2 regions of the Pseudoclavibacter sp. Z016 genome follow, and region 2 is predicted to be linked to the other one. Evidence: predicted binding sites of a transcription regulator. Region 2 holds the regulator's gene; the other holds the start of a gene.
What was found. The regulator LexA, encoded in region 2, represses DNA repair genes until DNA is damaged. The targets are predictions, from matches to a motif close to TCGAACANNTGTTCGA.
Positions count from the first base shown of each region.

Region 1 (15,571 bases), on a different contig from region 2:
TCTTCGAGGTCTGCCGCTCCGCTCGCGAGCCAGCGCTCGAGGGCGACGGCGTACACGTCGCCGGGGTCCGGGGCACCTGGCTTCGCCTCCTCGGCGAGGGCCTCGGCCGCCGCATCCATCTCCGCGGTGGCTTCGGTGGTGCCGGTGCGGCGGCCGACGTACTGGGCCACGGTCTCTCCCGCGACGCGCTCGTGCTCCTGGGGGAGCCAGCCGATGAAGGCGTCCGCCGGGGCCAGCGACACGCTGCCCTCCATGGGCTCGTCGATGCCGGCGAGGAGTCGCAGCAGCGTCGACTTGCCCGCGCCGTTCGCGCCCACGACGCCGACCACGTCGCCGGGGGCGACGACGAGGTCGAGGGACGAGAAGAGCGTGCGGTGGTCGTGGCCACCCGCGAGATCCTTGGCGACGAGGGTTGCGGTCATTGCTCTATGTTCGCGCACTCTGGGAGCCCGTGCAGACGGCTCGCGGGCTCGCGCACCTCTGCGGCATTCGGCGGCGACCACTTGACCGGGTGCGGGGCCGGGTCGACACTGAACTCGCAGCCGACATACCTTCGCTGGCTGCGTTGCCGCTCGTCTCCGGATGCTTCCGGCTCGTGGGCCGCGGAAGAAGGTTCGGGAGAGGACAGCCAGTGGCAGAGACGCCGTCGAACCCGCCGCAGGAGCCTCCGCTTGGAGGGCCACCGAAGCCGCCTCATACCCTGGGCCGTGCAGCTTCAGGCTCACCGAAGCGAATCGTCGCGTTCGTCGTGACGGGGGCGCTCGCGGTCGCCGCGGTTCTCCTCGGTGCGGAGGTGCTGCGGGTGAGCGGCGACACCATCGAGCAGGGGGACCTCGCTGCGTTCTACGTGCAGCCGGACGGGGACATCCCCACAGAGCCAGGGACGCTGGTGCGCAGCGAGCAGCTGTTCGGGACTCCGATCGGCTCGCAGGCGTGGCGCATCCTGTACTCGTCGACCGACCTCCACGGGGCTCCGGTGCTCCTGTCCGGGGTTGTCGTCGTCCCGGACGGCGAAGCCCCCGCAGACGGGCGGACGGTACTCGCGTGGGGTCATCCGACGACCGGCACGGATCCATCGTGTGCGCCGTCTCGGGCCTTCGATCCGTTCATCGGCATCGAGGGGATGCGCCTCATGCTCGACCGGGGCTACGCGGTCGTCGCTACCGACTACCTCGGCATGGGGGTCACCACTGCGGACGGAGCGCAGGCGGGGCAGGACTCCTACCTCGTGGGGGAGACGGCGGCGCGCAGCATGCTCGACTCGGTGCGAGCCGCTCAACAGATCGACCCAGTGCAGGCAGGCGACGACGTCGTGCTCTGGGGGCACTCGCAGGGCGGTCAGGCTGCGCTCTTCGCGGCGCAGGAGGCGCCGAGCTATGCGCCGGAGCTCACGATCGCCGCGGTGGCCGTCGCGGCACCCGCCGCTGACCTCACGAGGCTCATGGGGTCGCACCTGGACGACATCTCCGGGGTCACGATCGGCTCGTACGCGTTCCCGGCGTTCGCCGAGGTGTACGCGAGTGTGCCGGGCGCGGAGCTGTCGAGCATCCTCACCCCGGCCGCGATCGACAGGGCTCCGCAGATGAACTCGCTGTGCCTGATGAGCAGCCTCACCGAGCTGCACGACATCGGGCAGCCGCTCGTCGGCGAGTTCACGCTGAGCGACCCCACTACGGCGGAGCCGTGGGCAACTCTCCTGCGCGACAACTCGGCCGGGAGCAAGGGAATCGATGCGCCTCTCTTCGTCGCGCAGGGAAGCGCCGACGAGCTTGTGCTCCCGGCCGACACGGCTGCGTTCGTCGCCCACGAGGAATCGATCGGGATCGAAGTTCACGCCGTGACCGTGCCCGGAGCGAGCCACGGAACTATCGCCTACGAGGCGCTCCCCGAGCTCGAGCGCTGGCTCGAGTGGCACGTGCCCACCAACGGAGGTCCCTGATGCTCGAGTTCCCACGCCCCGCATCCGTCGGTCTTGCGTTCGCCGCGACAATCGGGCTTGCTGTCGCCGTGAGCGGATGTTCGACGCAACCCACAGCGACGTGTACTGCCCGTGGTCCGCGAAGATCACCGAGATCGAGGTGCTCGAGTAGCGGCCATCAGGGGGCGGCACGCCCAGATGGTGGCGTCCCCGGGTGGGTGGCGGGGTTTCGAGCGGTGTTGACTGACTCGCCGGGCGGATTGACCGGCCCCGTCTGATGGGCCCGCCGGTGCTGTCGTGGCACCTGGCCGGTTGCGCGGATCCGGGGCGAGTCCACGTCTCGCGTGCACGTCGTTCGGAGCCTCGAGTGCTTCCCTGGGATCAGTCGGGCCGCAGTCAGTAGCCCGCGAAGATCCGAGCGCAGTGAGGCGGCGAAGATCATGGGAGTCACCAACATCGACGAGGGAGTTCCCGAGGGCGAGGAGCGGTGGCGAGACGAAGGCGGCTCCGGTGAGAGCACGCACTTCCACGCGCACGGCTGGCGTCCCGACCCCGTGGTGCCGAACTCGGCGCCGTCAGCAGGGGCCGCACCCGATGGGGTGACGCCGCCCGCCCCGGTGCCGACCGGCGCGGACGAACAGGCCCGCTAGCTCAGGGCCGCTCGCTCACAGCGGGACTCGAGGTCGCGCAGGAGGAGACGTGTCCGAGATCGCGTCCGGCACGACGCTGAGCGGGGCAGCCCTGGACTGGAGCGCTCGGTATGACGCAGCCGCACGGGGCAGCCCAGCTGGGTGCGCCGGTTTTGCGGCTGGGCCGCTAGCCGGACGCACCTGAAATCCTGATGCGGCCGCTTGCAGCTGGGTCCGCCATCCGGACGCACCGCTGTGCAGATGCACCCGCTGTCCGGATGCACCCACTGTGCAGATGGGCCCGCTCTGCAGCTGGTCAGGCGATCTGGCTGGGTCCGCTACCCGGCTGTGCGGGTGTTGGCGGGAGCGCGGCGTCCGGTCCGGCGGCGCCGGGGACGTGCCGCCGCGACGTCCGACTGGTCGTGCTCGACGGGGAAGAGGGCCTCGGAGAGAGCCTCTTGGGCTTCGTCGAGCGTCCCGTAGTCGCCGATGCTCTGGCCCTGGGGGCCCTGGAGGGTGTGCAGTCCGGTGTCTGCGATCGTGATGAAGCCAGCGAACTCGTCGCTGATGGTTGCCGCGTACACGTCGTCGTCGGCTTGTCGCCAAGAGACTCGAGGTGCGGGCAGGGTGAATGGTATTGCGAGTGTGATGCGATTCTTCGTTTCGTTGCGGCGCAACCCGCCAGCGTTGGCGGGGCGCGTTCTTTCAAGCATGTGTGCGCCGCTGTGGGCGCCTGCTGGTCAGCCGACTCGTGCTCGTGAGCAGGGTGGGCGTCTCGGACTTGGGTCCTGGTGGCCACGGATCCGGTGGCGCGGATGGCGACAGGCAGGATCTGGAATGTCCGCGAGAAGCGGGGTGACCATGCGTCGACTCAACCACTATACGGCACGAAGCCTGAATGAGAAGGTTTTCTCATGAGCGATGACATCGACGGCAGCGTCTGCGGGCCGCCTCTTTCGCTGACGGCGCTGCTAGTCGGTGGCGACCGGGTCGAGCGTCGGGTACTTCGGCGTGCGCGAGTCACCTGACGACTTGCCGGTGAGCCGACGGCCGATCCAGGGAAGCACGTACTCACGCCAGTACTCGGAGTTGCGGGGTCGCTGGATGCTGGGGGTCTGGGGCCCGAAGTCAGGTGCTGGCACGTCGAGGGCGGTGAGGACGTTCGCGGCGACCCTCCGGTGGCCGCTCACACCCATGTGGAGGCGGTCGCGCGACCAGTAGTCGAGGTGGCGCAGCTCAGGGTCCGCCCAGTTGTCGACGAAGGTGATGCCGGGTTGCGGCGGCATCTTGGCGTGCACCGCGGCGGCGAGCGCGTCTCCGCGCGCGGCGATGCGCTTACCCATGGGGAGGTGGTCCGAGGGGTTCGCGCCCGAGAGGAGGATGACGTGGATGCCGGCGTCGAGTGCCTGCTTGGCGCCGTCGACGAGCCGCTGGGCGACGTCATCGATGGAGACGCGGGGGCGGAGGATGTCGTTGCCGCCGCCGTTGAGGCTCATGAGCTGCGGCTTGAGGGCAATGGCGGCGGGGAGCTGCTCTTCGAGGATCGCGTCGAGAAGTCGCCCCCGGATGGCGAGGTTCGCGTAGGTGACCGGCTCCGGCGACGAGACGGCGAGACCCTGCGCGACGAGGTCAGCCCAGCCGCGCACCCGGCCATCCGGCAGCTCATCGCCCACGCCCTCGGTGAAACTGTCACCAACGGCGACGAAACTCGTGAATCCCATGGGGAGAGTCCATCACACCGGAGCGCCCGCGCCGCTCAGGAGCGGAGACGCGCGCCGGAGCCAACTCGCGCTCTTCCTGCTGCCTCGGCGGCGGGGGGGGGAGTTCAGAGCCGAGCTGCTGTGCGGGACGCAGCCCTGCTCTGCTCTGCCCTGCTCTGCTCAGATCAGGCAGGCGTCGCCCTCGCAGGCGATGCCTGCGTCCCCCAGCATCGTGAAGCCGCCTGCCTGAACGGAGCCCGGAGCGGCGTCCGAGTTTGCGTCAAGGGCACCTGGGCTCACACCCGAAGTTTCCGTGTCTGCAGTCGCGGCCGCAGCAGTGGTGGGGGCGTCGGTCGTGGCGGTGGCGGACTCGTTCACGCCGTCGGTCAAGTGGTCGGTCACGCGGTCGTGTTGTCGCGGTCGGTGGTGACCTTGTTCAGGACATCCGCGAAGGTCGCCGCTTCCTGGGCCCCGGAGACGCCGTACTTGCCGTCGATGACGAAGAACGGGACGCCTTGGATGCCGTACGCCTGCGCCTGCTGCTGGTCGGCGAGGACATCGTCGTGGTGGACTCGCTCTTCGAGCGCGTGCACGGCAGCGGCGCGGTCGAGGCCAAGCTCTTCGGCGAGGTCGGCGAGCACTTCGATGTCGCTGAGGTCGCGTCCTTCGACGAAGTAGGCCTTGAGGAGGCGCTCCTTCGCGTCGAGCTGGCGGCCGTTGGCCTTCGCGAAGTGGATGAGCTCGTGCGCGCGCACGGTGTTGACGTGCTGGACGGAGTCGAAGTCGTAGTCGAGGCCGACGTCCTTCGCGATGCCGGTGACGCGGTCGAGCATCTGCTCGACCTGCACGACGGGGAGTCCCTTGCGCTCGGCGAGGTACTCGGTGGTCGAGCCGTGGAAGTCGATGGGCGTATCGGGGGACAGCTCGTAGCTGTGGTATTCGATCTCCACGGTCGGGGCGTCACCCGACGCGGAGAACTGCTCGATGCCGCTCTCCAGTTTCCGCTTGCCGATGTAGCACCAGGGGCAGGCGATGTCCGACCAGATGTCGATGCGGATCGGAGCCTGGGTTGATGCGGCCTGAGATGTGTTCTGCGCTGCTGTCGTCACACGCAATGCAACAGGGCCCCTTTCTCGCCTATTCCCAGGCGAAGCCGGCGGGCCGACGGCCCAGACGGCACGCCGCCGGACCCCTTCCTCAACCCTCGAGTGGAGTCGAGTCAGAACGGTGGCTCCGCAGGGGCACTGGGTGCCGCGGGCGGGGGATCCTCGTCTCGTTCGCGGGGCGGTTTGCTGCCTCGCCGCCAGGGCAGGTCGTCGGTGGGTGTGAAGGTGGGGCCGTGGGGTTCGGGGTGGTCTGTGTAGGTTTTTCCGCTTGGGGTGGTCCATTCGAGGGTGCCGCCGTCGTGTTGGGTGACGGTCCAGGCGGTGTGGTGCTTGATGATGTGGTGGTTTTTGCAGAAGTCGCTGAGGTTCCAGGTGGCGGTTGTGCCGCCGTATTGGTGGTCGATGGTGTGGTCGAGTTCGCAGTTGGTGGCGGGTTGGCGGCAGCCGATGAAGCGGCAGTGGATGTCGCGGGCTTTCAGGAAGGCGCGCATGGCCGCGGTGGGGGTGTAGGAGTCGACGGTTTGGAGTGCTCCGGTGATGGGGTGGGTGAGGAGGCGGATGAAGGCGGGTGCGGTCGCGGCGAGGTGTTTCGCGTCTTCGATGGGCATGGGGGACATGCCCTCGAGCAGCGCCGGGGCCCGACCCGGCCGGGTGGGGTCGGGGAAGAGTGTCGTGATGGGGATGCTGAGCTGAACGGTGGCTTGAATGCCTTTCGCGGCGCTCGAGACGGTGGGGTCGCTCGTGAGGAGCAGGTCGGCGATGACGTCGGACATGACCTGGTCGAGGGTGCGCTCGTCGAGCGCTGCCGCGTCTGCCAGCTCGCCCGTCTGGCCGGTCTCGCCGGCCGTGCTGCCCTTGGGGGTGTTGGTGGCTGGTTTGGGGCGGGCTTTGATGATGGCTTTGCTCTGCTTGCGCGCGCGGTCGCGGATGGCGTGCGCGAGGAAGGAGCTCGTGAGTACGCGCAGGATGCTCATGCCGTCGCCGAGGTCCTCGACGCTCACGCGGCGCCGTTGCTTCGCGCGTTCGTGGCGTTGATCGATGGACTCCCCGGTGAGCTCTTCCGCGACGCGCTCGGCCGCGTTCTGCAGCGCTGCCGGCGGGAGCGGCTCCCGGCGCACGCGCTCCAGCATGACCTGGACGAACTCGCCGCGCCGGTGGGTCTGCTCGGCCGGGTCGTCGTGGTTGATCTTCAGGCCGGTCTCGACGAGCTTGTGCACCTGCGCGGGGGTCGCAGCATTGCTCTCGAGCGCGAGGGCGAGGGCCGGGAACTCGCGCAGCGTCACCGATGCTGTCGCGAGGTGTCCCTGGGCGGTGCCGGCGGCGAGCTTCACGAGCAGGCCGACCTCGTTCGCGATCGATCGCACGTGCATGGCCGATTCCGCGCACCCCTCGGCGACATCGAGGGCGTGCCCGAAGTCGTACGCGGCGGCGTGGGCTCGCAGCTGCAGGGCGGCGCCGGCCGCGAGCATCGCCGCGGCTGCTTCCTCCATCGCGAGGATCTCCGAGCGGCGAGCCGCGACAGAAGCCGGGTCCGAAGGGTCAAACCCCGGATCCGGAACCGGGGTCGGCCCTGAGCCCAACCCCTCGTGTCTGTCGCGCTGCTGCATGCCCAAAGTCTACGAACAACCACCGACATTCGAGAGGGTGGTGGATAACTTTCTTGGAGCACTTGGGGTACGGCTTGCGGTTCAGTGAGTCTGTCCACAGACATGACGTGCACTTCATTCGGCAGTTATTGGTACGTGTGTTCTATCCGATGCGGATGAAAACCAGAATTCACGTTAACCGAGAACTGCGACACTCACTCCGCCTTGACGACCGCCAGCTCGTCCCAGTGGGTGGTTGCGCGGGGTGAGACCATGTCGCGGCGCATGGTCCAGCTCCGCCCGCTACGGAGGCCGGCGATGCCGAGCCCAAGCGAGTCCTGGCCGAACTTCGCGGCGACGGCGTCGAGGGCCTCGCCCACGCGCCTGTCTTCGCCGCGCTCGTCGAAGATGTCGAGCGCCGCGTACGAGTCTCGCGCGACGAACTCGAAGAGCGAGACGCCGACGCGCACGTACTTCAGCTCGGCTCGCAGCTGCGGGCCGAGGGCGGTGGCGGCTGCGCGGAAGAGCACGACCGGGTCGTCGGTGGGTTCCGGGAAGGCGACGGACACGGCGTGCGACTCGTGCCCTTCGCGGAAGGGGGAGGTCGCCGCGTAGCAGCTCATGGCCCGCGTGAGCGAGCCTTGCGCGCGGAGCCGGGCGGAGGCGCGCTGCGTGTACACGGAGAGCACCTCCTCGAGCTCCTGCACCGTCGAGATGGGCACTGCGAAGGAGCGGGAGAACTGGATCTGCTCGCGCTCCGACGGGACCTCGTCGATGGGGAGGCAGTCGATGCCGCGCAGCTCCTGGACGACGCGCTCCTGGACGACGCCGTAGCGGCGGCGGATGGCGGTGGGCGAGGACTCGCGGAGGTCGAGGGCGGTGCGGATGCCGAGGCCCACGTATTTCGCGGCCATCTTGCGCCCGACGCCCCAGACGTCGCCGATGTCGATGGTGCTGAGGATCCCGCTGAGCTGCTCGCGCCCGTAGGCGCCGAGATGGCAGACGCCGCCGAGCGATGGTTCGGATTTGGAGCCGCGGTTGGCGAGCTTGGCGAGCGTCTTGCTCGGGGCGATCCCGATGCTGACGGGGATGCCGATGAGCTTCCGCATCGCCACCCTGATCTCGCGGGCGACGGCGAGGGCCTCCCGGCGGTCGCCTGGCAGCCGGATGAAGCTCTCGTCGATCGAGTACACCTCCTGCGATGGCGTGTAGCGGCCGAGGAGCTCGATGGTACGGGCGTTGATGTCGCCGTAGAGCTCGTAGTTGCTGGAGCGGGCGACGACGCCCTTCATCGCGGCTTCCGGGGCGATGGCCTGCCAGGGGGCGCCCATCGGGATGCCGACGGCTTTCGCCTCCTCGGAGCGCGCGATGACGCATCCGTCGTTGTTGGAGAGCACGACGATGGGCTTGCCTTCGAGGCTGGGGTCGAAGATGCGCTCGCAGGATGCGTAGAAGTTGTTGGCGTCGACGATGGCGATCGCGGGCTGCCGGAGCGGCAGCGGCGAGGCCTGGGTCGAGTCGCGCGTCGTGTCCGTCATCTCAGACACGGTGGAGGCATCTCGTGACGACGCCCCACACGGTGAGCTCGCTGAGCTCTTCGAGCACGATGTCGGCGTACGCGGGGTTCTCGGGCGCGAGGCGCACGCGGCCGTGCTCGAAGCGCAGGCGCTTGACGGTGAGCTCGCCGTCGACGACGGCGATGACGACGTTGCCGTCGTGCGGTTCGAGGGAGCGGTCGACGATGATCTCGTCGCCGTCGAAGATGCCGGCCCCGATCATGCTGTCGCCGCTGACGCGGACGATGAAGGTCGCGGCGGGGTCGTTGATGAGGTGCCGGTTGAGGTCGACGGGGCCGGAGTAGTAGCCCTGGGCGGGTGAGGGGAAGCCGGCTGGGACTGCTTCGTCCGCGCGTTCCGGGAGCTGCGCATTGGGCGTACTGCCGGATTCGACCTCTTCCGGGTGCCCGAGGGGAGCGAGGATCTCGACGCCTGCATCGCTCACGGTCGGCACCCTGTCCTTCGTCTCGGCGGAGAGAGCGGGGTGTGGTCCCGCTCGATCACGCGTGTGTTCGAGCCCCAATTGTCGCGGATGAACCTTCGGGATGCGTGACGGGTGCATCCGCCGAGTGGTGGCGACCGATGGGCACCATGAGCGGCCGGCCGGAGACGGGGTCCTGCACCACAAGGCTCTCGAGTCCGAAGACGGCGCGCACCGTGTCGACCGTGAGGACGTCGCCGGGCTCGCCCGCTGCGTGCAGTCCGCCGTCGGCGAGCGCGATGAGGTGGTCGGCGTAGCGCGCTGCGAGGTTGAGGTCGTGGAGCACCATGACGATGGTCGTGCCGCGGGACTGGTTGAGGTCGGTGAGGAGGTCGAGCACCTCGATCTGGTGGCTGACGTCGAGGAAGGTCGTCGGCTCGTCGAGCAGCAGCAGGTCGGTCTGCTGGGCGAGGGCCATCGCGATCCACACTCGCTGCCGCTGCCCGCCGGAGAGTTCGTCGACGTGGCGGTCGGCGAGAGCCGTCGTCTCGGTCGCTTCGAGGGCGGCGGCGACGGCGAGGTCGTCGTCGTGGCTCCACCTGGAGAGGATGCTCTGGTGCGGGTGGCGACCGCGGCCGACGAGGTCGGCGACCGTGATGCCCTCGGGGGCGATGGGGGACTGGGGGAGGAGCCCGAGGATGCGCGCGAGCTGCTTCGCGGGTGTCCTGTGCACTTCCTTGCCGTCGAGGAGGACGTGCCCGTCGCGAGGCGTGAGGAGCCGCGACATGGAGCGCAGCAGCGTGGACTTGCCGCACGCGTTCGCACCGACGATCGCCGTGACCTTGCCTGGCGGCACGAGGAGGTCAAGCTCGTCGATGACGACTCGGTCGCCGTAGCCCAGGCTGAGCTGCTCGACGATGAGGGTGTGGTCTGCGGTCATAGCGAGCCTCCCGCGCGGTTCGTGCGGATGATCAGGTAGATGAGGAACGGCGCACCGAGCACGCCGGTCACGACGCCGACGGGGTAGCGGGTGCCGAGGAGGAACTGGCCGACGAGGTCGGCGACGAGCACGAGGAGGGCTCCGACGAGGCCGGCGGGGATGAGGAGTGATCCGCCTCCGCCGAAGAGCCGGGCGGCGATGGGTCCGGCGAGGAACGCGACGAAGGCGATGGGGCCTGCGGCGGCTGTCGCGAAGGAGAGCACGCCGACGGCGGTGACGATGACGATGAGCCTCGTGCGGTTGACGCGCACCCCGAGGGCCGCTGCGGTGTCGTCGCCGAGCTGCGTTGCCGAGAGGCTGCGGCTCTGGGCGAGGAGGATCGGGACGAGCGCGACGATCGAGATCGCGACCGGGAGGATGGCGTTCCAGGATGCGCCGTTGAGGCTGCCATTGAGCCAGCGCAGCGCTTCCTGGAGGTCCCACTGGGCGGCCTGCGAGAGCACGTAGTTGGTGATGCTGTCGAGCATGGCGGCGATGCCGATGCCGATCAGGATGAGGCGCGTTCCCGTGACGCCGCCCTTGAACGACAGGACGTAGATGAGGATGGCGACGCCGAGGCCGACGAAGATCGCGAAGAAGGACACCTCGCTCGCGCCAAGCGAGAGCGTGACGATGCCGAAGGCCGCGGCCGCGCTGGCGCCGGAGGAGATGCCGATGATGTCGGGGCTCGCGAGCGGGTTGCGCAGCATCGTCTGGAAGGTGACGCCGGCGAGGCCGAACGCGAGGCCGGCGAGGATCGCGAGTACGGCACGCGGGAGCCGGAGCCGCCCGACCGTGAAGGTCGCGCCCTGCACGTCCTGGCCGAGGACGACGGCGATGACCTGGTCGAGGCCGTAGAAGGTCTGTCCGACCATGAGCGAGACGACGAAGACGACGAGGATGAGGGCGACGAGTACCAGCATCAGCAGTCGGCGTCGCGCGTTGCGTCGGCCGCGGCTGCGCGCGACGGCGCGGGCTGTCGCCTCGATGACGGAGTTCGGGGAGGCCGGGGCGAGCGAGGTCGGCGAGGAGGCTGGCGCGGCAGAGCCCCTAGGGCGGGTCGCGGTCATAGGGCGCGCACTTTCGAGCGGCGGACGATCCAGATGAAGATGGGGGCTCCGATGATGGCCGTGATGATGCCCACGTCGATCTCGGACGGGCGGGTGAGGATGCGGCCGAGCACATCCGCCCCCGTCAGCAGGGAGGCGCCGACGACGGCGGAGAAGGGCAGCACCCAGCGGTGGTCGACGCCGAACATGAGGCGGCAGGCGTGAGGCACGACGAGGCCGACGAACGCGATGGGGCCCGTGACGGCGGTGGCGGCGCCGCAGAGCACGACGGCGCCGAGGGCCGCCGCGCCGCGCGTCAGCGCGACGCGTTCGCCGAGCCCAGCGGCGAGATCGTCGCCGAGGGCAAGCGAGTTGAGGCCCTTCGCGGAGGCGAGGCTGACGAGGAAGCCGACGATGAGGAACGGCAGGACCTGCGAGATGCTGTCCCAGGTGCCTCCGCCGACGCCGCCGATCTGCCACGACCTGGCGCTCTGGCTGATGTCGCCCCGGGGCAGGATGATGGCGGTCACGAACGATGCGAGCGCGGCCGACGTCGCCGCACCGGCGAGGGCGAGCTTGAGGGGCGTCGCGCCGCCCCGCCCGAGCGAGCCGACGACGTACACGAAGACGGCCGCGAGGGCCGCGCCGGAGATGGCGACCCAGATGAAGCTCGACGCGGAAGCCAGGCCGAAGTAGGCGATTCCCGTCACGACGGCGAGGGATGCGCCCATGTTGACGCCGAGGATGCCCGGGTCTGCGAGCGGGTTCCTGGTGACGCCCTGCATGACGGCGCCCGAGACGCCGAGGGCGGCCCCGACGGCGACGGCGAGGAAGGTGCGGGGGATGCGCTTCGCGACGGCCGCCTCGTCGAAGCCGTTCGTCGATCCGCCGAGGGCTGCCACCGCATCCGCCCAGCTCACGTCGCGCGATCCGATCATGACGGACACGACGATGAGCGCGCCGAGCGAGGAGATCGCGAGGAGGAACCACAACGCCCGCAGCCGCCGGGGGCGTCGCACGATGGCGACACCCCCGGCGGCTACGGGAGGAGCGGTCTGGGTCACTTGACCTGTTCTGCTGCCTGCGAGAGGAGCGCGACGTAGTCGTCGAGGATCCACGAGATGGACAGCGGCGTGGGGTTCGCGGCCGTGCCGAGTGGCTCCGTGCCTGGCAGGTTGACGATCGAGCCGTTGGCGACGGCGGGGATCTGCGAGAGCACGGGGTCGCCCTGGAGGGTCTGGACGAGCTCCTCGCCACCGTAGGTGACGATGATCTCGACGTCGGCGAGCGTGTCGCTCTGCTCGGCGCTGATGGTCTGCGAGAACTGGTCGGTCGATGCCGACGCGTCGACGAGGCTCTGCGGGAACGTCATGCCGAGGTCCTCGAAGAAGGCACTGCGGGTGTCGTGCGTCGTGTAAAAGCTGACCTGGCTGAGGTCGGTCTCGTCGACGTGGGTGAGGAACATGGTCTTCTTGCCCTGAATGGCCGGGTACTTGGCCGCCGTCGCCTCGATCTCACCCTCGAGCTCGGTGATGAGTGCGTCGCCTTCGGCCTCGAGGCCCATGCCCTGGCTGTTGAGGCGGATCATGTCGCGCCACGAGGTCGCCCAGGCCGTCTCCGGGTAGGCGACGACCGGTGCGATCTCGGAGAGGGTGTCGTAGTCCTCCTGCGTCAGGCCCGAGTAGGCGGCGAGGATGACGTCGGGGTTCGTGTCCGCGACGGCCTCGAAGTCGACGCCGTCGGTCTCGTCGAAGAGCACCGGGGTCTCGCCACCGAGCTCTTCGAGCTTCTCGCTCACCCAGGGGAGGATGCCGTCGCCGTTGTCGTCGCCGAAGTCGGCCCTGGCCATGCCGACGGGCACGACACCGAGGGCGAGGGGCACTTCCTGGTTGGCCCAGTTGACCGTGGCGATGCGCTCGGGCTTCTCGGTGATCTCCGTCGTGCCGAGGGCGTGCTCGATGGTGATCGGCGTGAAGTCGCCGTTCGCTGCGCCCGGCTCCGCGTTCGTGCCGGCGGAGGGGGTGGTCGAGCAGGCGGCGAGGCCTGCCGTGAGCAGCGCTGTCGCGGCGAGGGCGACGAGCTTGGAAGCGCGGGGCATGGTGTCCTTTCGAGGGGGGAGCTGAGCCTTTTGCGCACGCCGATGAACGCCGTCTGGCGGCGGAGAGGCGGGGTGCGGTGTCGAAGTCAGCGGCAGCCGTGCAGGGCCGAGAGCTTGCCCTGTTAGGAGTGCCTTACCAAAGCTAAGCGACGCGCGTCGCGTTTGCAATCGAGGCGAACCGACACATTTCTTTGCGAAACGGACACCGTGTGGTGCGTGTGGTCGCGATCGGCGGCTGCTTCAGCCCGCCAGGGCTACTGAGCCCGGAACCGCCCCGGACTCATCCCCGTGACCCGCCGGAACGCGGTGCCGAAGGCGCTCGCCGACCGGAACCCCGTGGCGACCGCAACGTCGTCGATGCTCTCTCCGTCAGTGAGGAGCACGATGGCGCGCTGGATGCGAGCCGTTGCGACCCAGCGGCTGAAGCCCAGGCCGGTCTCCGACTGGAACTGCCGTGTGATCGTGCGGGCGCTCACACCCAGCTCGACCGACCACTCCTCGAGTGTGCCAGCGTCGCGGACATCCGCCCTGACCGCGTCGACGATGGGAGCGAGCAGGGGCGAGTCGGGGATGCGCAGCAGCAGTTCATGCGGGGAGGGGGCGAGCACGTCGAGCACCATCGCCTCGGTCGTCGCCCGGGACGCGTCGTCGAGTCCGGGCTCCGCGAGACGGTCGAGCAGCAGGCGCAGCAGGTCGGTGACGTCGACAGCGACGGGTTCGTCGGCGATGGGGGCCGTCGTCTGCACGCTGAACATCGCCGTCCGGTACCAGGTGCCGGCCGGCGTCCACGCCGTGTGCCTGACCCCGGCGGGGATCCAGAGGCCGACGGCCGGCGTGATCGTCCACGTGCGTGGGCCGACGGTCAGCGAGGACGCGCCGCGCGTGTTCCAGATGAGCTCGTGCGTGGGGTGGGAGTGCTCCTCCCAGAACGTGTTCCGCTCGATCGCCTCGTTCATGCCGTCGATGACATACGGCACGTCGATGGAGCCTGCCTCGTAGAGGGGCAGGCTCCTCCGGTCGACCTCCGGAGCGCCGAACGTGCTCATGGCACCAGCCTACGGAGCCGAGCGGATGCCGCCCGCACGGCGGTCGTCGTTCAGCTGTGCTCGGCCTTCAGCCAGTCACCGGACGTCGGCGTCCACCCGTAGGCGTCCCGCGCGTACTGCCCGGTCGCGGCCTGGTCCTGCAGGAGCGCGTCGGCGAAGGGGGCGCCGAGCCGCTCGCGGCTCGCATCCGGTGTCTCCTCGACGAGCTCGACCGTGCCGTGCCCCGACGAGGCGATCTCGCGAACCGTGGGGTTCTCTCCGCTGGCCGCGATCACGTAGCCGACGGCGGCACCCTTCTCGAGGACCCGGACGTACAGCTCGGCGAGGTCGTCGACGTGGACGAGTGTCCACCGCTGCCTGCCGTCGCCGACGAGGGACACGGGGGCGGACCCGTCACCAGCGAGGAGCTGGGTGACGCCGCCCTGCCCGCCGTAGACCACCGCGGGTGCGATGATCGCGGTGTTGACGTTGCTGTTGATGACCTGGCGGTCGATGGGGACGCGCCACGACACGATCTCGGGTGCGTCGGCTTCGGACTCCTCCGTGATGGACGAGTTGTCGCCGAACAGCCAGATGCCGCTCGTGTGCACGAACTGCGTCGGGGAGTGCACCAGCTCGTTGAGCACGTTGGGCACGAAGCTGGGGTCGACGTCTTGCGCCGATGCGGTGTGGATGACGCCCTCCGCCTGGCGGAGCAGCGGGGCGAGCGCCGCCCGGTCGGTGAGGTCGACGACAACCGCCTTTGCGCCGGTCTCTCGAACGCGCGCCGCCTTCTCCTCGCTGCGCACCGCGGCGGTCACGGCGTGGCCGTTCGCGAGGAGCGCGCGCAGGACTGCCGAGCCGATGTAGCCGGTCGCTCCGGTCAGGAACACCTTCATGTTGTCGCCTTCCGCTGTGTCGAACTGGACACTGGGGTGCAACCGAGGCGGGGTCGGAGTCATTCCGGGCGGTCGCACCCGCCGACCGGATCCTCAGCTTTCGTCCGGCCCCGACGGACGGGCGCGGGTGCCCTGCTCGACGGGCGTCGGGTTGTGCTCGTAGGAGTGCTCGTGGAGTGAGCCACCGGACTTCAGCACCCGCAGCTCCTCGGTCTGCACCCGGAGTGCGGGCGCGGCCGCCAGGTTCGACGGCTGCTCCGGGGTGCCGGGGAGCCACACGTTGAAGAAGAGGTTCAGGGCCACCGAGACGATCGCCGCCGCGCTGATGCCCGAGTCGAAGATCGTCACGAACCAGTCGGGGAACGCGTGCCAGAACTGCGTCGAGACGACCGGGATGAGCCCGAAGGCCAGCGACGAGGCAACGATGATCATGTTGTTGTTGCCGGTGTAGTCGACCTTCGAGAGGGTGCGCACGCCGCTGGCCGCGACGCTGCCGAAGAGCACGATGCCCGCGCCGCCCAGCACGGGGCTCGGGATGACACTGAAGACGGCGGCGGCCATGGGGGAGAGGCCGAGGAGGACCAACAGCCCGCCTCCGGCCGCGA
Region 1 covers NZ_PSTU01000011.1:95,356-110,926, forward strand. Annotated here, with positions in the region: gene C5B99_RS06630 (ABC-F family ATP-binding cassette domain-containing protein) at 1-422, opposite strand, end outside; gene C5B99_RS06635 (lipase family protein) at 632-1,939, shown strand; gene C5B99_RS06640 (hypothetical protein) at 2,359-2,568, shown strand; gene C5B99_RS06645 (hypothetical protein) at 2,886-3,131, opposite strand; gene C5B99_RS06650 (SGNH/GDSL hydrolase family protein) at 3,519-4,268, opposite strand; gene C5B99_RS06655 (hypothetical protein) at 4,428-4,649, opposite strand; gene C5B99_RS06660 (DsbA family oxidoreductase) at 4,646-5,356, opposite strand; gene C5B99_RS19615 (HNH endonuclease signature motif containing protein) at 5,467-6,960, opposite strand; gene C5B99_RS06670 (Y-family DNA polymerase) at 7,155-8,477, opposite strand; gene C5B99_RS06675 (LexA family transcriptional regulator) at 8,479-8,940, opposite strand; gene C5B99_RS06680 (ABC transporter ATP-binding protein) at 8,996-9,856, opposite strand; gene C5B99_RS06685 (iron chelate uptake ABC transporter family permease subunit) at 9,853-10,965, opposite strand; gene C5B99_RS06690 (iron ABC transporter permease) at 10,962-12,008, opposite strand; gene C5B99_RS06695 (iron-siderophore ABC transporter substrate-binding protein) at 12,005-13,042, opposite strand; gene C5B99_RS06700 (AraC family transcriptional regulator) at 13,297-14,088, opposite strand; gene C5B99_RS06705 (NAD-dependent epimerase/dehydratase family protein) at 14,139-14,966, opposite strand; gene C5B99_RS06710 (nucleobase:cation symporter-2 family protein) at 15,060-15,571, opposite strand, start outside.
Region 1: a site for LexA is predicted at 7,090-7,105, ahead of C5B99_RS19615 (HNH endonuclease signature motif containing protein). Genes of this name have one in related genera too.

Region 2 (15,571 bases):
CCAGCGTGACCGACGCCTCACTCGAAAACCCCTCCGCAGCCGAGCCAGAGTACGGTGATCTGCGTCGCGACATCGGCGAAGTCCCGGCCGTCGAGCTCATCACGACAACCGCCGTCCACCTCATGAGCGCCGCCGCAGTCGCGTGCGGCCTGGACGAGGACAGCGGCGACGACGAGCTCGACCTCGACGAGGCCCGCAAGCTCATCTCGGCGCTCGCAGGCCTGCTCACCGCGAGCCTCCCCTACCTGGGCGACCACCACGCGCGCCCCCTGCGCGACGGCCTGCGCTCGCTGCAGCTCGCGTTCCGCGAGGCATCCGAGCACCCGGACCCCGTCGGCAAGGGGCCAGGCGAGGACCTCACCGGCCCCGTCTACGGCTGAGTTCGGACCACGCGACCACGGCCCGCTTGCCGAGCCTTCGGGCCGTCGAGCGGGCTTCGTCGATTCGTGGGTCGACCTCCGGGCGTTCAGCGGCCTTCGGCGGGCCCGACCAGTTCCGCGACGATAGCCGCCGAGAGGGTCACGAGCGGAAGTCCCCCGCCCGGGTGCGAGGAACCGCCAACGAGGTACAGCCCATCGACGGGCTGACGGTTAGCCGGCCGCAGGAAGGACGCCTTCGCGCCGTTCGACGCCGTCCCGTAGATCGAGCCTCCGGGAGAGAGCGTGTCGCGCTCGATGTCAGCCGGGGTGCGGATGCGCATCCACCTCACGTGCGGCCGCACGTCGAGGCCTCGTTCGGCCATGAGCTCCAGCAGCGACTCCGCGTAGCGGTCGGCGAGCCCCGGCTCGTCCCAGTCGACACCGTGCTCCGGGTCATGCCTTGGGGCATTGACGAGGACGAACCAGGCGCCGCTGTGCGGCCCCGGAACGGTCGCCGGATCCTGCGGCGCCGAGACGTAGATCGTGGGCCGCTCGACCGGCCTCGGCCCGGACCCCGCGTGCGCCCCGACGCCGAAGACCGCATCGAACTCGGCGTCGTAGTCCTCGGCGAAGAGCACCCTGTGGTGCGTCGCCTCGTCGTGCGCGAAGCTCGCACGCTCGAGGTCGTCGAGGGCGAGGAGCATGACGAAGCCCGAGAGCGAGGGGTCGAGCTTCTCGTGGCTCCTGGCGGCGCGCCTGGCCCCCTCGCTGTGCAGCAGCTCCCCGTAGACGGACTGGGCGTCGGCGTTCGCGACGACGACGTCCGCGGCGAGACGCTCCCCCTCGCTCGTCTCGACCCCGGAGACCCTGGCGCCTTCCTGGAGGATGCGGGCGACCCTGACCCCGGTGCGAATGCGCGCCCCGCACTCCACGGCACGTTCGGCGATGGCCTCCCCGAGCCGCCAGAGGCCACCTGGCACGTACCAGGAGCCGTAGGCCTGCTCGGCATACGGCACCGTCGCGAGCGCAGACGGCGCCCGCCTCGGGTCCGACCCCGTGTACGTCGCGTAGCGATCCAGGAGTGCGCGCAGGCGAGGGTCCGAGAGGTCGCGCTCGCCGAACCCGCGCAAACTGCGCCACGGGGCCACCCGTGCGAGCGACAGCGGATTCACGGCGAGCGACGCGATCCCGGCCGCATCGATGGGCGATTCCAGGAAAGGACCCCTGGCGATGTCCCAGACGCGCTCCGAGCGCTCGAGGAAGCGCGCCCACTGCTGCCCGGTCCCCGCACCGAGCGCGGCGTCGAGCGCAGCGGGGATCTCCTCGATCCGTCCGGGCATGTCGAGCTCGCTGCCGTCGGCGAACCGGTACCGGCAGGCGACCTCGAGTCGGCGGAGCTCGACGACCGACTCGATCGACGCCCCCGTCTCCGCGAACAGCTCGGCGAAGACGTACGGCATGGTCACGAGCGACGGACCGGTGTCGAAGAGGAAGCCGTCATGCTCGAGGGTGCCGAGCTTGCCCCCGACCTTCTCGGCCTGCTCGAGCACCGTGACGTCGTGGCCCAGCGCGGAGAGGCGGGCTGCCACGGCGAGCCCGCCGACCCCCGCCCCGATCACCGCGACCGTGCTCATCGCGGGGAGTCCCCCGTGTGCGCCCCGGAAGCCACGAGGGAGCGCTCGGCTCTCCTCGCCCGCCAGTCGCGCAGCAGCACGGCGACAAGCGGGATCGCGATAGCACCCATGATCAGGCCGCCGACGAGAGCCACGCTCGGTCGCTCGAAGAACGTGAGGTTGCCGACGACGCACGTCGCGTACGTCCACAGGTAGACCGTGAAGGGTGCCGCGTCGCTCGGTGCGCCGTCGACCTTCTGCGAGCGAGCGGCGACGGCGTCGATGAGCCCGCAGATGATGAGCGAGACCAGGTACCAGCCGAGGAAGTTCGTGAGCGGGATGCCGTCGACGCCGGGGATCCCCGGGTCAGGGTGCTTCCAGCCCCAGTGCCCCGAATCGACCATCTGGGGGTCGAGGAAGACATCCCAGGCGGTGAGCGCCCACGCGGCCACGGCGACGCGCACGATACGCCGCAGCGCGCCAGGCGCCGTGCCGATGAGTCTCCGCGCGATGATGACCGCGGGGTAGGCGATCGTCACCCAGGCGAGGGGCACGATGAGCGGCACCTCGAAGAGCGAGAAGCCGAGCGACGGCGTGTAGATGTACTGTCCGAACGGGAAGCTCGTGGCCACACCGACGACTTCCGCGAAGAAGCCGATCGCGGCGGCGGCGAGCAGCACGGAGGCGAACCGCGGCCCGCGGGTCGCCCAGGCGTGGAGCACCCCGGTGGCGGCGAGCAGGGCGACGCTCGCGATGGTCAGCGGCACGGTGCCGCCGCCGGTGAAGGCGAACAGGCTCTGGACGAACATGCCTGCTGCGAGTGTCACCCACATGAGTCGTCGTGTGATGGCGGTCATCTTGAGTCCGTTCCTCTCGGTCGTGGCTCTGGATCTGCGTCGTCTGACGTTCTGGCGGATGGTGGCCCGCTCTTCGCGGAGGAGGTCATGCAGTCGTGGCCGACCAGCCCTCGACGGCATCGACCGCGAAACGCGCGAACAGCTCCTCGGCGAACCATCCGCCCGCTCGGCTGTCGGCCATGGCGGCTCTGTGCGATGGTGCACCGCTGATGAAGGCGCGAAGCGCCGGCTCGGACTCCCAGAGGGTGAAGGTGCCGAGGAGGCCTGCTGGCAGCTCGCCCATCCCGAACGCGAGACCGAGACCGCGCGACCTCGCGCGGAGGAGTTCGGCAGCGATGGGTGGCACGGTCCCCGTGAAGCGCGGCACCGACGAGGCCCGGATCCGCGCCCGCGTGATGACGGCCACCCGCTGCCCCTCCTCGGCCTCCGCGACGGCGGGCCCGAACGGCTCGCGACCTCCCCAGAGGCCGACCGAGCGAATGGCGCGCATCCGCACTCTGAGTCGCTCCCGCGAGCGTGCGTCCCACGCACCCACGAGGGCCCCTCGATCGAACGCGTCCGCAGCCTCGAGCGACTCCCAGGCGGCGACCAGCGCCCAATGCCCGAGGTCGGCGTCGCGCGAGGAGAAGCTCGTCGCCCGCGCCGTGCCCATGACACGCGCGAATCGCAGACCCTCCGGACGTCGACGGCCCAGGAGGTGCAGCGTGGTCTTCGCGGTCAGCGAGAGGCCGGCGCTCGCGCTGCCGGTTCCCCAGAGGTGGACGGTGGTGACCGTCACCGGCGGTCGACCTCGAGGGGGCCAGCGCTCCGGTCGCCCCGCACGTGCTTGAGCACCAGCTCGGCGCTGATCAGGCACATCGGGACGCCCACGCCGGGGTTGACGGTCGCGCCCGCGTAGTAGAGCCCCTTGACCTTCGGGGACGCGTTGCCGGCACGCAGCATGGCCGACTGGGCGAGCTCATGCGACGGGCCGAGGATGCCGCCACGCCAGGAGTTGTAGTCGTGCACGAAATCGGCGGGGCCGAGCGTCCGGCGAACCACGATGCGGCGCTCCAGGTCGGAGACTCCCGTCCATTCGGCGAGCTGGGAGATCGCGAGATCGGCGATCCGCTCGACCTCTGCATCTCCCGCCCCATCTGCTCCTCCCCCACCGATGCTCTCCTCGCCCTTGACCGGGATGAGCAGGAACAGGTTCTCGTGCCCTTCCGGCGCAACTGCCGAATCCGTGGCGCTCGGCTTGCAGACGTAGACGGAGACCGGGTCAGGCAGGGCGACGCCCTCGCCGAAGATGGCGTCGAAGTTCTCCCCCCACTCCTTCGTGAGCAGCAGCGAGTGGTGCGGCAGGGCGGGCAGCTCGCCCTCGACGCCGAGCATCACCAGCACGGCGCCCGGACCCGACGAGGTGCGCTTCCACACGCGCTCCGGGTAGCTGCGGTACCGCTCTGGCAGCAGCCGCGTCTCCGTGTGATGCAGGTCAGCGGCGGAGACGACGACCTCCACGTCCTCGAAGTGCCGCTGCCCGTCAGCGTCGCGCCAGTGCACGCCACGGCTCCAGCCATGCGCCACGGCGATGTCCGTGACCTCGGCCTCGAGCCGGAACTCGACGCCGGCGTCCACGGCGAGCCGGTGCAGCGCATCTACCACGGCGGTGAAGCCGCCCATGGGGTACTGCACGCCCTCGACGAGATCCATGCGACTCATGAGGTGATAGATCGCCGGAGCGCGGCGCGGGTCGGTTCCGAGGAACACCGCCTGGTAGGCGAGGATCTGCCTGAGCAGCGGATGCGTGAACGACTCCTCCACGAACTTCTCGAGCGGGACCGTGAGCCACGTCAGCAGCTCGGGGAGCTCGCGGCGAACGGGGGCGCCGAGCAGCGTGGCCGGGTTCTTGAACGTGTTGTAGAGGAACGATTCCTCCGCCATGTCCATGGCGCGTCTCGCGGTCTCGAGGTAGTCGTCGAAAGCGCCGAGCGCCTCGGGCTCGAGCTCAGCGACGAGTTCGCGCACGGCGTCCTGGCCGTAGGGGATGGAGAGGGGCTCGCTTGCGCCCCCCGCATGCTCCGGCTCGGGGAAGACGCGGTAGCCGGGGTCGAGCATGCGCAGATCCAGCTGCTCCTCGGTGCTCGTGCCGGCAAGCGCGAAGTAGTGGTCGAAGACGCTCGGCATCAGGTACCAGCTCGGGCCGGTATCGAAGCGGAAGCCGTCGACCTCGAGGAGGCCAGCACGGCCGCCGACCCTGTCGTTCTTCTCGAGCACCGTCACGACGAAGCCGTCCCGCGCGAGCAGGATCGATGTGGCGAGGCCGGCCATTCCGGCGCCGATGACTACTGCTCGGGTGCTCATGATCGTGTCTCCAGAAGGACTCGTGCTGCGATGCGCGCCTTCTCGGCGCCGGGAACTCTCACGCGTGTGGTGCGCAGCTGGTCTGCCGGCGTCTCCGCGATGCGGTCGGCGAGCGCAGCGAAGAGCGCGCTCGCGAGGGCCACGCCCCGTCGGCAATCCCTCGGAAGCAGCGGGATGCCCGCTTCCGCTGTCGCAAGATCGGCGCGGATGCGGTCGAGCCAGATGAGCTTGCGCCGCTCGTCGAGCGGCGCCGATTCCAGACCCTCCACCGGCAGGTAGTCCCTGCCGAGCCGGTCGGCGTCATCGCCCACGTCGCGGAGGAAGTTCACGTTCTGGAACGCGGCGCCGAGCGCGCAGGCCGCCGCGTCGATGCGCTCCCGCTGCTCCGGGGTGCGAGAGACACCGGTGAGGAATACCCGCACGCACATCAGCCCCACCACCTCCGCGGAACCGTAGACGTAGCGCCGCTGCTCCTCCACGTCGAGCGAGCGAGGTTCGAGATCCATGCGCATCGAAGCGAAGAAGGGCACGACCAGCTCGGCCCCGAACCCGCAGCGTCGCGCCGTCACCGCGAACGCGTGGACGACCAGATTCGTGCTGAAGCCTGACTCGATGGCCTCGAGCGTCTGCGCCTCGAGCCCGTCGAGCGCCGCGTGCTGCTGCTCGAGGGAGAGGCCGGCGAGCGCGCCGACACCGTCCACGATCTCGTCCGCCACGCGGACCAGCGCGTAGATGCTGCGCACCGGCTTGACCGTCCGGCGCCCGAGGAAGCGCGAGGCCGCCCCGAAGGAACTCGAGTAGGCGAAGATGACCTCGGCCGCGGACTTCTCCGCGGTGCGCGTGTACTGCTCGAGTGGCGACATCATGACGTTCGCCTCTCCAACAGCATCAGCAGACGCTCCAGCATCTCGGCCAGGTTCCGCTCCCCCTCGCGGCCCGACGCGCCCACGGCCCTCGCGGCGGCTCGTGCCCTCGAGAACTGGGCCGCGAGCTCCTGCTCGACAGCGGCGCGCGAGCCCGACGCGTCGATGAGGTCGCGCGCCTTCGCGCCATCCGCCTCGCTGAGCATCGGGTCGCCGAGCAGCGACTCGAGCTCACCCCAGACCGGGGTCCCGCAGGCCAGGGCGATGAGCGCCGTGAACTTGCCCTCCCGGATATCCGAGTACGGCGCCTTCCCGAGCTTGTGCTGGTCCCCGAAGACACCGAACAGATCGTCCTGGAGCTGGAAGGCGAGCCCGGCGGCGTCCGAGAACTGGGCGATGAGACGCGCATCCACCGAACTTTCGGCACCCGCCGCGATCAGACCGAGCTCGAGCGGCAGCAGCACGGTGTACGCGGAGGTCTTGTTCGAGCTCATCGACAGGACCTCGGCCAATGCCGGATGGTCACTTCGAACCGACAGGCTCACGTCGCTGAACTCACCGGCAACCGAGACCGCGAGGGCACGCTCGATGGCATCGAGCACGCGCAGACGAACGGCGTGGGGCTGATCGATGCGCGCAACCCTCAGGTGCGCTTCGGAGAGCAGGAGGTCGCCGACCAGGATCGCGGCGGCCTGCCCCAGGCGGTTGCCGCGCTCGTCGTCGAACTCCGGTCCTCCCACGATCTCCTCGACGCTGCCGAGGAGATTCAGCTCCCCCCTGCGCATGGTGTCGTTGTCGATCACGTCGTCGTGGGTCAGGAACGCGAGGTGGAGCAGCTCGGTCGCGGTCGCCAGTTCCATGACCGACTCAGGCACCTCTGCTGCGCCCGTGTAGGACAGGTAGGCCTGCATGACCAGCGCGGGGCGGAAGAGCTTCCCCCCTTCGGCGCTGCGCGCCGTGATGCGCCACAGCGTCGCGAGGCCCTCGTCGATCGCGCCCGCGGCAGCGACTCGTCCGGCCAGGAACTCCTCGATTCGCCTTCTCACCTCGAGCAGCTGCTGCGCTGCGAGGTCGAAGTCCGAACCCTGGCCACGGGGGCTCGCCAGAGGCTCACGGATCACTCGGCACCACTCCCTTTAGCTCGGTTGGCTAGCAATAAGAGTATCTAATTACTTCTGCTCGAGCGTACAGGCAAGCCTTCCCCGAGTTGCCGCGCCGGGTCAATCCCCTCAGCGCCTCCACCACGAGCGCTTAGAATCTCGCTGCCGCTTCTCCGCGTCGCTCGAAGCAGCAGTGCTGGCCCGCGCGAACGAGATGCCGAGCGAGTCGACCTCTGTGCGGAACGCCTCGCTCCCCTGCAGCAGCTCGCTGGCTCGGCGGGACAGATCCGCGAGCTCCTCGCGGCCAGCGTCACCACCGACGTGGAGCACCACACGCAGCTCGGGCCCAGCCAGGCGAGCCTCCGGATCGCCGGGCACGAGATCCATGCCAAGCACCTCGTCGAGCTCTGCCATCATCCTCGACAGCTCAGCCGTGACAACCGGGTTCACCCACGGGGCCGCCCAGCCCTGCTCCTGCGCGATCGCCCACACGGCCGGACGGCGGACGACGAACTCCGTCTCGCTCGTCGGATCAACCACGATGAGGTCGCTGCCCTCGGCAGCCGCCGAGATGGCCGCCCGCTGCATGAGCGCAGGCACCGGCCGAGCCTTGGGATTCCAGACCCTCATCGCCTCCGCCGAGGTGAACACGGGCAGGACGGTGCGACCGTCTGGGCCGGCGACCGTCACGATGGAGAGATCAGCGCTCTTGTCGACGGTCACACCCTGCGTGTTGACATCGGCTTCGCCCAGCTTCGCCACGAGCGGGATCAGCACGCGAGCCTGACGCAATGCGTCGACCACCGCGTCGGGACCCACCTCCCGAGCCCGGAAGCGCCGGATCGCCGCGACGAACTGCGCCGGCGCCGTGCCGTCGTCGTCGCGGAACGGGTTGTCGCCGAAGCTCCGCCCAGACCAGCTCTGGCCAGCAGAGTCGGCCTTGCTGGGCTGGAAATGCTCTGGCAGCGACGGCATGGGTCAGACCTCTCGAGTCAGGATGCGACGTCGAGCGCTTCGACGAGCGTGAAGGCCCCCGAGTAGAGCGCCTTGCCGATGATCGCGCCCTCGAGGCCCTGCGGCACGAGGCCACGCAGCGCCGCGATGTCGTCGAGACTCGAAACGCCGCCAGAGGCGACGACGGGACGGTCGGTCCGGTCGAGGATGTCGCTGAGGAGCTGGAGGTTCGGGCCCTGGAGGGTGCCGTCCTTCGTCACGTCGGTCACGACGTAACGTGCGCAACCGGCCTCCTCGAGCCGTTCGAGTACCGACCAGAGGTCACCAGCATCGCGCGTCCAGCCGCGAGCCGCGAGCGTGGTGCCACGCACGTCGAGGCCGACGGCGATGAGCTCGCCGTAGCGAGCGATGACGTTCGCCGCCCACTCCGGATTCTCGAGCGCGGCGGTGCCGAGGTTGATGCGGCGCGCACCGGCGTCCACCGCACGCTCGAGGGACTCGTCGTCACGGATCCCGCCGGACAGCTCCACATTGACGTGCTTGGCCGCCCGGATGACGCGCTTGATGAGACTGCGGTTCTCCCCGCGCCCGAAGGCCGCGTCGAGGTCCACGAGGTGGATCCACTCCGCACCCTGCTCGATCCAGTCCTCCGCCGCATCCACAGGATCGCCGTAGTTCGTGGCGGAGTCGGCCTCGCCCTGAACCAGACGAACCGCCTTGCCGCCGGCGAGGTCGATTGCGGGGAAGAGCACGAGCTCCGGTGACGTGTTGAATTCGCTCACGCGCGTAGGTTCCTTGTTCTCGTTCTGAGGCGCCGGGGCATCGACGCCGAAAGGGGATGCCCTGGCAGTCCGGGCAATAGCGTATCGGCAGGCGGCGGTGCAGCGCGCCGATGCAGCAGCACTAGGCGCGCTTCGGCAGCGTCTCGATCCAGTTCCGAAGCAGGCGCACGCCAGCTTCGCCGGATTTCTCCGGGTGGAACTGCGTCGCCGACAACGGGCCGTTCTCGACTGCGGCGATGAAGCGCTCGCCGTGCTCGGCATGGGTCACGAGCACCGGGCGGGCCTTCGGATGCGGGTCGAGCGGGAGCTCATGCGCCGCGTACGAGTGCACGAAGTAGAAGCGCTCGCGAGAGATGCCAGCGAAGAGCTTCGAGTCGGCCGGCGGGTCGACGAGGTTCCATCCCATGTGCGGAAGGACCTCGGCCCGCAGCTCGGTCACCTCTCCCGGCCATTCGCCCAGGCCTTCGGCTCGCCTGCCACCCTCGATGCCGCCGTCGAAGAAGATCTGCATGCCGACGCAGATACCGAGCACGGGGCGTCCCCCTGCAAGGCGCCGGCCGACGATCTCCCCGATGCGCTGACGGTTGATGGCCTCCATGACGTGAGCGAAGCTCCCGACACCTGGCACGACGTAGCCGTCGGCATCGTAGGCGGCAGCGCGGTCGGCCGTCAGCTCGACCTCAGCACCAGCCGCTTCGAGCGCCTTCACGGCCGAATGAACGTTGCCCGAGCCGTAGTCGGCGACGACCACCCGCGGACGTGCGACTGGAGTCACAGCGCGCCCTTGGTCGAAGGAATGCCCACGACCTCCGGGTCGAGTCGCTTGGCCGCGCGGAACGCACGGGCGAACGCCTTGAACTCCGCTTCGGCGATGTGGTGCGGGTCGCGCCCGCGGATGACCTCGACGTGCACCGTCAGGCCTGCGTGGAACGTGATCGCCTCGAAGACGTGACGCACCATCGCGCCCGTGAAGTGCCCGCCGATGAGGTGGTAGACGAAGGCTTCCGGTTCGCCGGTGTGCACCAGGAACGGACGCCCCGAGATGTCGACGACGGCTTCGGCGAGCGACTCATCGAGCGGCACCCTCGCATCGCCGTACCGAGCGATACCCGACTTGTCGCCGAGGGCCTGGCGGATCGCCTGACCGAGCACGATCGCCGTGTCCTCGACCGTGTGGTGCACGTCGATCTCCGTGTCACCCGTCGCACGGACCGTGAGATCGGTCAGCGAGTGCTTCGCGAAGGCATTCAGCATGTGGTCATAGAACGGAACCGACGTCTGGATGTCGGCGATGCCGGTCCCGTCGAGGTTCAGGCTCAGCTCGATCGAGGACTCGCTCGTCGCGCGTGAGACGGTCGCGGTGCGTGGCGTCGTGGTCATCGCTCCAGCCTAGGCCTTCCCTGCATCGGTGATCTCGGCGAGTGCGGCCAGGAACGCGCTCGTCTCCGCGCGCGTCCCGGCGGTCACCCGAAGCGCGTTCGGGATGCCGACATCCCGCACCAGGATGTCGCGGTCGAGGAGCTGCTGGAACGTAGCCGCGGGATCCGCGACGTCGCCGAACAGCACGAAGTTCGCGCCAGACTCCCAAGGCGTGTAGCCAAGACGGGGCAGCTCCACCAGCAGGCGGTCGCGCTGCTCGCGGATGGCGTCGACCTGCTGGAGCATGATCTCCGAGCACTCGAGCGCTGCGGTCGCGGCGGCCTGGGTGATCGCGGAGAGGTGGTACGGCAGCCGAACGAGTCGGACGGCGTCGACGACGGCCTCGTGAGCCGCGAAGTACCCGACGCGGGCGCCAGCGAAGGCGAACGCCTTGCTCATGGTCCTCGAGACCACGAGCCGCTCGCGACCCGGGAGAAGGGAGAGCGCGGTCTCCCGACCATCAGGGAGGAACTCGGCGTAGGCCTCATCGACGATCAGGATGCCGTCGGTCGCGTCGTACGCAGCCGCGATCACGTCGAGATCGGTGACGGTGCCCGTGGGGTTGTTCGGCGTGCAGATGATGGTGATGTCGGGGCGCTCTCGACGAAGTGCCTCCGTGACGAGGTCCGCGGTCAGCGCGAAGCCGTCAGCGCGTGACACCGGAATCCATTCGGACCCAACCCCTCTGGCGAGAAGGGGGTACATCGAGTAGCTGGGTGTGAAGCTGAGCACGCTGCGCCCGGGGCCACCGAAGACCTGCAGCAGCTGCTGCATGATCTCGTTCGAGCCGTTGGCGGCCCACACCTGTTCGGGACCGATGCCCCGGCCCAGGTAGACGCTCAGCTGCTCGCGCAACTTCGTGAACTCGCGGTCCGGGTAGCGATTGAGTCCGGGGAGCTCGCGGGCGATCGCCTCGATGATTCGCCTGGCCACGACCTCCGGCACGGGGTGCGGATTCTCGTTGACGTTGATGGCAACGCGCACCGGCTGCTGCGGCGCTCCGTAGGGGGTGAGTCCGCGGAGGTCGTCACGGATGGGCAGGTCTTCGAACGAGGTCACCGCACAAGCCTACGACGCGGTCTGCGCCTGGAATGGGCTGTGGACTCAGTCGAGTGGGAGGGCGAGGCGCTGCCCGGCCTGAACCGTGCCGTTCTCAAGAGCGTTGAGCTTGGAGATCTCGACGATGACGTCGCGGATATCGGAATCGCCCGCGACCTCCTCGGCGATGCCCCAGAGCGTGTCGCCAGCGCCGACGGTGACGTACTCGAACTCGACGCCTGCGGCGTCGCTCGAGGCCGCCGCGGAGTTCATGTGCGTGGCCCCGAGGGCGATGGCTGCGGCGACGGGCAGCGCAGCGATGGCGAGCAGGACACGACGGCCTCGGACGGTGAGGCGGAGTGGTGCAACGGCAGTGGTGTTCATGATTCCTCCTGATTCGTCCACATCTTCGAGTGGTCGAATGTATGTACTGAATATAGCTACGAACAAAGTGCCAAGTCAAGGCTTCCAGTTCGAATCTCTCGAACTTTCATCCACAACACTCGAAGAAATGTTTCGTACCTGCGTGCACCCTCGGTAGGGTTGGCGCTATCAGGCAGTGCATCACCTGCCACCGACATTCCGTGTCGGAGAGCGGACGGAGACGACATGGCCAAGAAGCCAGCGAGCGACATCTACAGAAAACTGACCGAGAAGCAGGAGCGCATCCTGACCTGCATCATGGAGTCGGTGCGCACGCGCGGGTACCCGCCGAGCATGCGCGAGATCGGCGACGAAGTCGGCCTCGTCTCCTTGTCGAGCGTCACCCACCAGCTCGGCCAGCTGGAGAAGTTCGGCTACATCAAGCGCAATCCGGGCATGCCCCGCGCCCTCGAGGTGCTGGTGCACTTCGACCACACCGACGATGGCGATTCCAACGAGACGGCTGAGGCCGCGTTCGTCCCGGTGGTCGGCAGGATCGCAGCCGGCATCCCGATCACGGCGGAGCAGCAGGTCGAAGACGTCTTCGCGCTCCCCCGTCAGATCGTCGGCAAGGGAGAGCTCTTCCTGCTGCGTGTCGTTGGCGAGTCGATGATCGATGCTGCCATCTGCGACGGCGACTGGGTCGTCGTGCGGTCACAGCGCAACGCGGAGAACGGCGACATCGTCGCCGCGATGCTCGACGGAGAAGCCACGGTCAAGACCTTCCGCAAGCGTGACGGCCACATCTGGCTGCTCCCCCGCAACAGCGACTTCGAGCCCATCCTCGGCGATGAGTCCGAGATCCTCGGCAAGGTCGTCGCTGTCCTCCGCTCCATCTGAGAGCAGCCGGAAGCACCGGCGCCTGCACACGTCAGCAGATGCAGAAGAGCGGCGAGCCCGATGGGCTCGCCGCTCTTCTGCATGCCTCCCTCAGGAGGACTGAGGCGTATGCGTCAGCCTGCGACCGCGAACGCCTCGAACAGTCCGAGCTGGTCGGGGTGGACCCGGGCCTTGAGCCGCGTGCCGCTCTCCACGTGCTCGAGCTCGAGCACGGCACCTCGCTCGTGCAGGTAGGAGACGAGATCGCCGCGCTCGAAGGGCACAAGGACCTCGATGGTCACCTCGGGGGTTGGCAGGAGCTCGGCGATGCGCCCGAGCAGCAGGTCGATGCCCTCACCCGTGTGCGCGGAGACGAAGAGGCCGTCGGGGGCGAGCCCCTGGAGCTCGAGGCGTCGATCGCTATCGACCAGGTCGGCCTTCGTGAAGACCACGATCTCGGGAACATCGTGGGCTTCGACCTCTCCGATGACGTCTCGCACCGTGGCGAGCTGCGCGGCGGGATCCGGGTGGGAGGCATCGACGGCATGCACGATGACATCGGCAGCCTGCAGCTCCTCGAGCGTCGAGCGGAAGGCTTCGACCAGCTGGTGGGGCAGGTTACGCACGAAGCCGACCGTGTCGGCAATCGTGTAGGGGCGGCCGTCTTCCGTCGCCGCCTTGCGCACCGTCGCGTCGAGGGTCGCGAAGAGAACGTTCTCGACCAGGACGCCCGCATGCGTGATGCGGTTGAGGAGGCTCGACTTGCCGGCGTTCGTGTACCCCACGATCGCGACGGCCGGAACCTGGTTGCGCTGTCGGGTCGCGCGCTTCACGTCACGCGAATCCTTCATGTCGGCGATCTGGTGGCGAAGCTTGGCCATCTTCGTGCGGATGCGCCGACGGTCGAGCTCGATCTTGGTCTCTCCAGGGCCTCGTGACCCCATGCCGGCACCGCCGGAGCCGACCTGGCCACCGGCCTGCCGGGACATCGACTCGCCCCATCCGCGAAGGCGCGGGAGCATGTACTCCATCTGCGCCAGCTCGACCTGCGCCTTGCCCTCGCGGCTCTTGGCGTGCTGGGAGAAGATGTCGAGGATCACCGCGGTGCGGTCGATGACCTTCACCTTGATCTCGTCTTCGAGCGCGCGACGCTGGCTGGGCGCGAGCTCGGTGTCGGCGACCACCGTGTCGGCTTCGAGCGCCGCGACGATCTCCTTGAGCTCAGCGACCTTGCCTCGGCCGAGGTACGTGGCGGGGTCGGGGTTCGGCCGACGCTGCAGCACGCCGTCGAGGACGACGGCTCCCGCAGTCTCGGCGAGTGCGGCCAGCTCCTGCATCGAGTTCTCGGCCTCCTCGAGGGAGTTCCTGCGGTAGACGCCGACGAGCACGACCCGCTCGAGGCGCACCTTGCGGTACTCGACCTCGGTGACGTCCTCGAGTTCCGTTCGCAGGCTCTCGACTCGTCGCAGCGACTGCCTGGCTTCTCGTTCGAGCTGGTCGCCGTCGGCCTCGCCGTCATAGCTCGTGCTGGCGCCGTCCTGCAGCGCCTGCGCTCTGCCGGAGGAGAACAGGGTCATCGTGGCGCCCGGTTCCTTCGCGGCTCGGAGGATTCGGTCGATCGCGTCGTTGCTCTCGCCTGGAGGAGTCTCAGAATCTCGCATATTCGTACTATTCTACGCCGGTGCTAGCGTCTAGGGGTGACCGCTCAGCATTACTTCTCAGCAACCCCGGACGGGCCTCTCGAGCGGCGACGCGTCGTCGCCAACCTCCGGGGCCGAACGGTGACCGTCATCACGGCAGGCGGTACCTTCAGCCCTGAGCACGTGGACCGCGGCACCCAGGCGCTCCTGCACGCAGCACCCCCGCCGCCCTCGACCGGAACCGCGCTGGACCTCGGGTGCGGCTGGGGACCGATCGCGCTCGCACTCGCACTCGAGTCGCCCGAACTGGACGTGCGGGCCGTCGACGTCAACGAACGGGCGCTGCTGCTCACCGGTGAGAACGCGCAGGCCCTCGGACTCGACAACATCACGCCGACGCGCCCCGAGGATGTCCCCGAGGACACGACCTTCGACCTCATCTGGTCGAACCCGCCCATCCGAATCGGCAAAGAGGCCCTGCACGAGCTGCTCTCCGCGTGGCTGCCGCGCCTCAGCGCCGAAGGAGAAGCCTGGCTCGTCGTCGCCAAGAAGCTCGGCGGCGACTCACTGCAGTCCTGGATCGCGGCGCAGTTCGGACCAGAGCTGTCCGTCGAGCGGCACTCGACGGACGCGGGCTTCAGAGTGCTGCGGGTGAGGCGTGTTCGCTAGCGAGCTCGTCCTCGATACTGCCAGTGAAGGCGATCTCGGCCGGCCCCGCCAGGAAGACATGCTCGACGCCGTCGACAGCTCCGACCGTCACCTGCAGCACGCCACCCGGCACACCGACCGACCAGGCATCCGGCGCGCCAGCGCCCGCCCAGTAGCGAACCGCCAGTGCTGACGCGACGGCCCCGGTGCCGCAGGAGAGGGTCTCGCCGACGCCCCGCTCGTGCACGCGCATCCGGATGTGCCCGACGCCGTCCTGCACGAGCTGGTCGTGCGGGACGACGAACTCGACGTTGGCTCCCAGCTCAGGGGCTGGATCGATGAGCGGTGCATGGAAGAGCTCGAGCCGCTCGAGCTCTTCCTCGCTCGAGAGCGCGACGACGACGTGAGGGTTTCCGACGTCGATCCCGAGCCCCGGGCGTGAGACGCCGATGTGCGGGACGGTGACGAGCGGCTCGCCACCTTCGAGGCGCCACGGCCCCATGTCGACCTTGAAGCCCGTGCCGTCTCGCTCGACGACTCGCAGACCGGCACGCGTGCCGATCTCCAGCCGCTCACCCGCCTCAAGGGTCACCAGCCCTGTTTCCGTGAGGAAGCGCGCGAACGCGCGCACCCCGTTGCCGCACATCTCCGCGATCGATCCGTCGCCGTTGCGGTAGTCCATGAACCATTCGGCCAGGGGGTGGGCTGCCTGC
Region 2 covers NZ_PSTU01000010.1:112,521-128,091, reverse strand. Annotated here, with positions in the region: gene C5B99_RS06070 (DUF1844 domain-containing protein) at 6-380, shown strand; gene C5B99_RS06065 (NAD(P)/FAD-dependent oxidoreductase) at 467-1,993, opposite strand; gene C5B99_RS06060 (carotenoid biosynthesis protein) at 1,990-2,829, opposite strand; gene C5B99_RS06055 (monooxygenase) at 2,915-3,607, opposite strand; gene crtI (phytoene desaturase family protein) at 3,604-5,172, opposite strand; gene C5B99_RS06045 (squalene/phytoene synthase family protein) at 5,169-6,038, opposite strand; gene C5B99_RS06040 (polyprenyl synthetase family protein) at 6,035-7,156, opposite strand; gene C5B99_RS06035 (SseB family protein) at 7,265-8,110, opposite strand; gene priA (bifunctional 1-(5-phosphoribosyl)-5-((5-phosphoribosylamino)methylideneamino)imidazole-4-carboxamide isomerase/phosphoribosylanthranilate isomerase PriA) at 8,128-8,871, opposite strand; gene hisH (imidazole glycerol phosphate synthase subunit HisH) at 8,993-9,646, opposite strand; gene hisB (imidazoleglycerol-phosphate dehydratase HisB) at 9,643-10,251, opposite strand; gene C5B99_RS06015 (histidinol-phosphate transaminase) at 10,261-11,349, opposite strand; gene C5B99_RS06010 (LysM peptidoglycan-binding domain-containing protein) at 11,395-11,712, opposite strand; gene lexA (transcriptional repressor LexA) at 11,938-12,591, shown strand; gene hflX (GTPase HflX) at 12,705-14,231, opposite strand; gene C5B99_RS05995 (class I SAM-dependent methyltransferase) at 14,268-14,879, shown strand; gene dapF (diaminopimelate epimerase) at 14,848-15,571, opposite strand, start outside.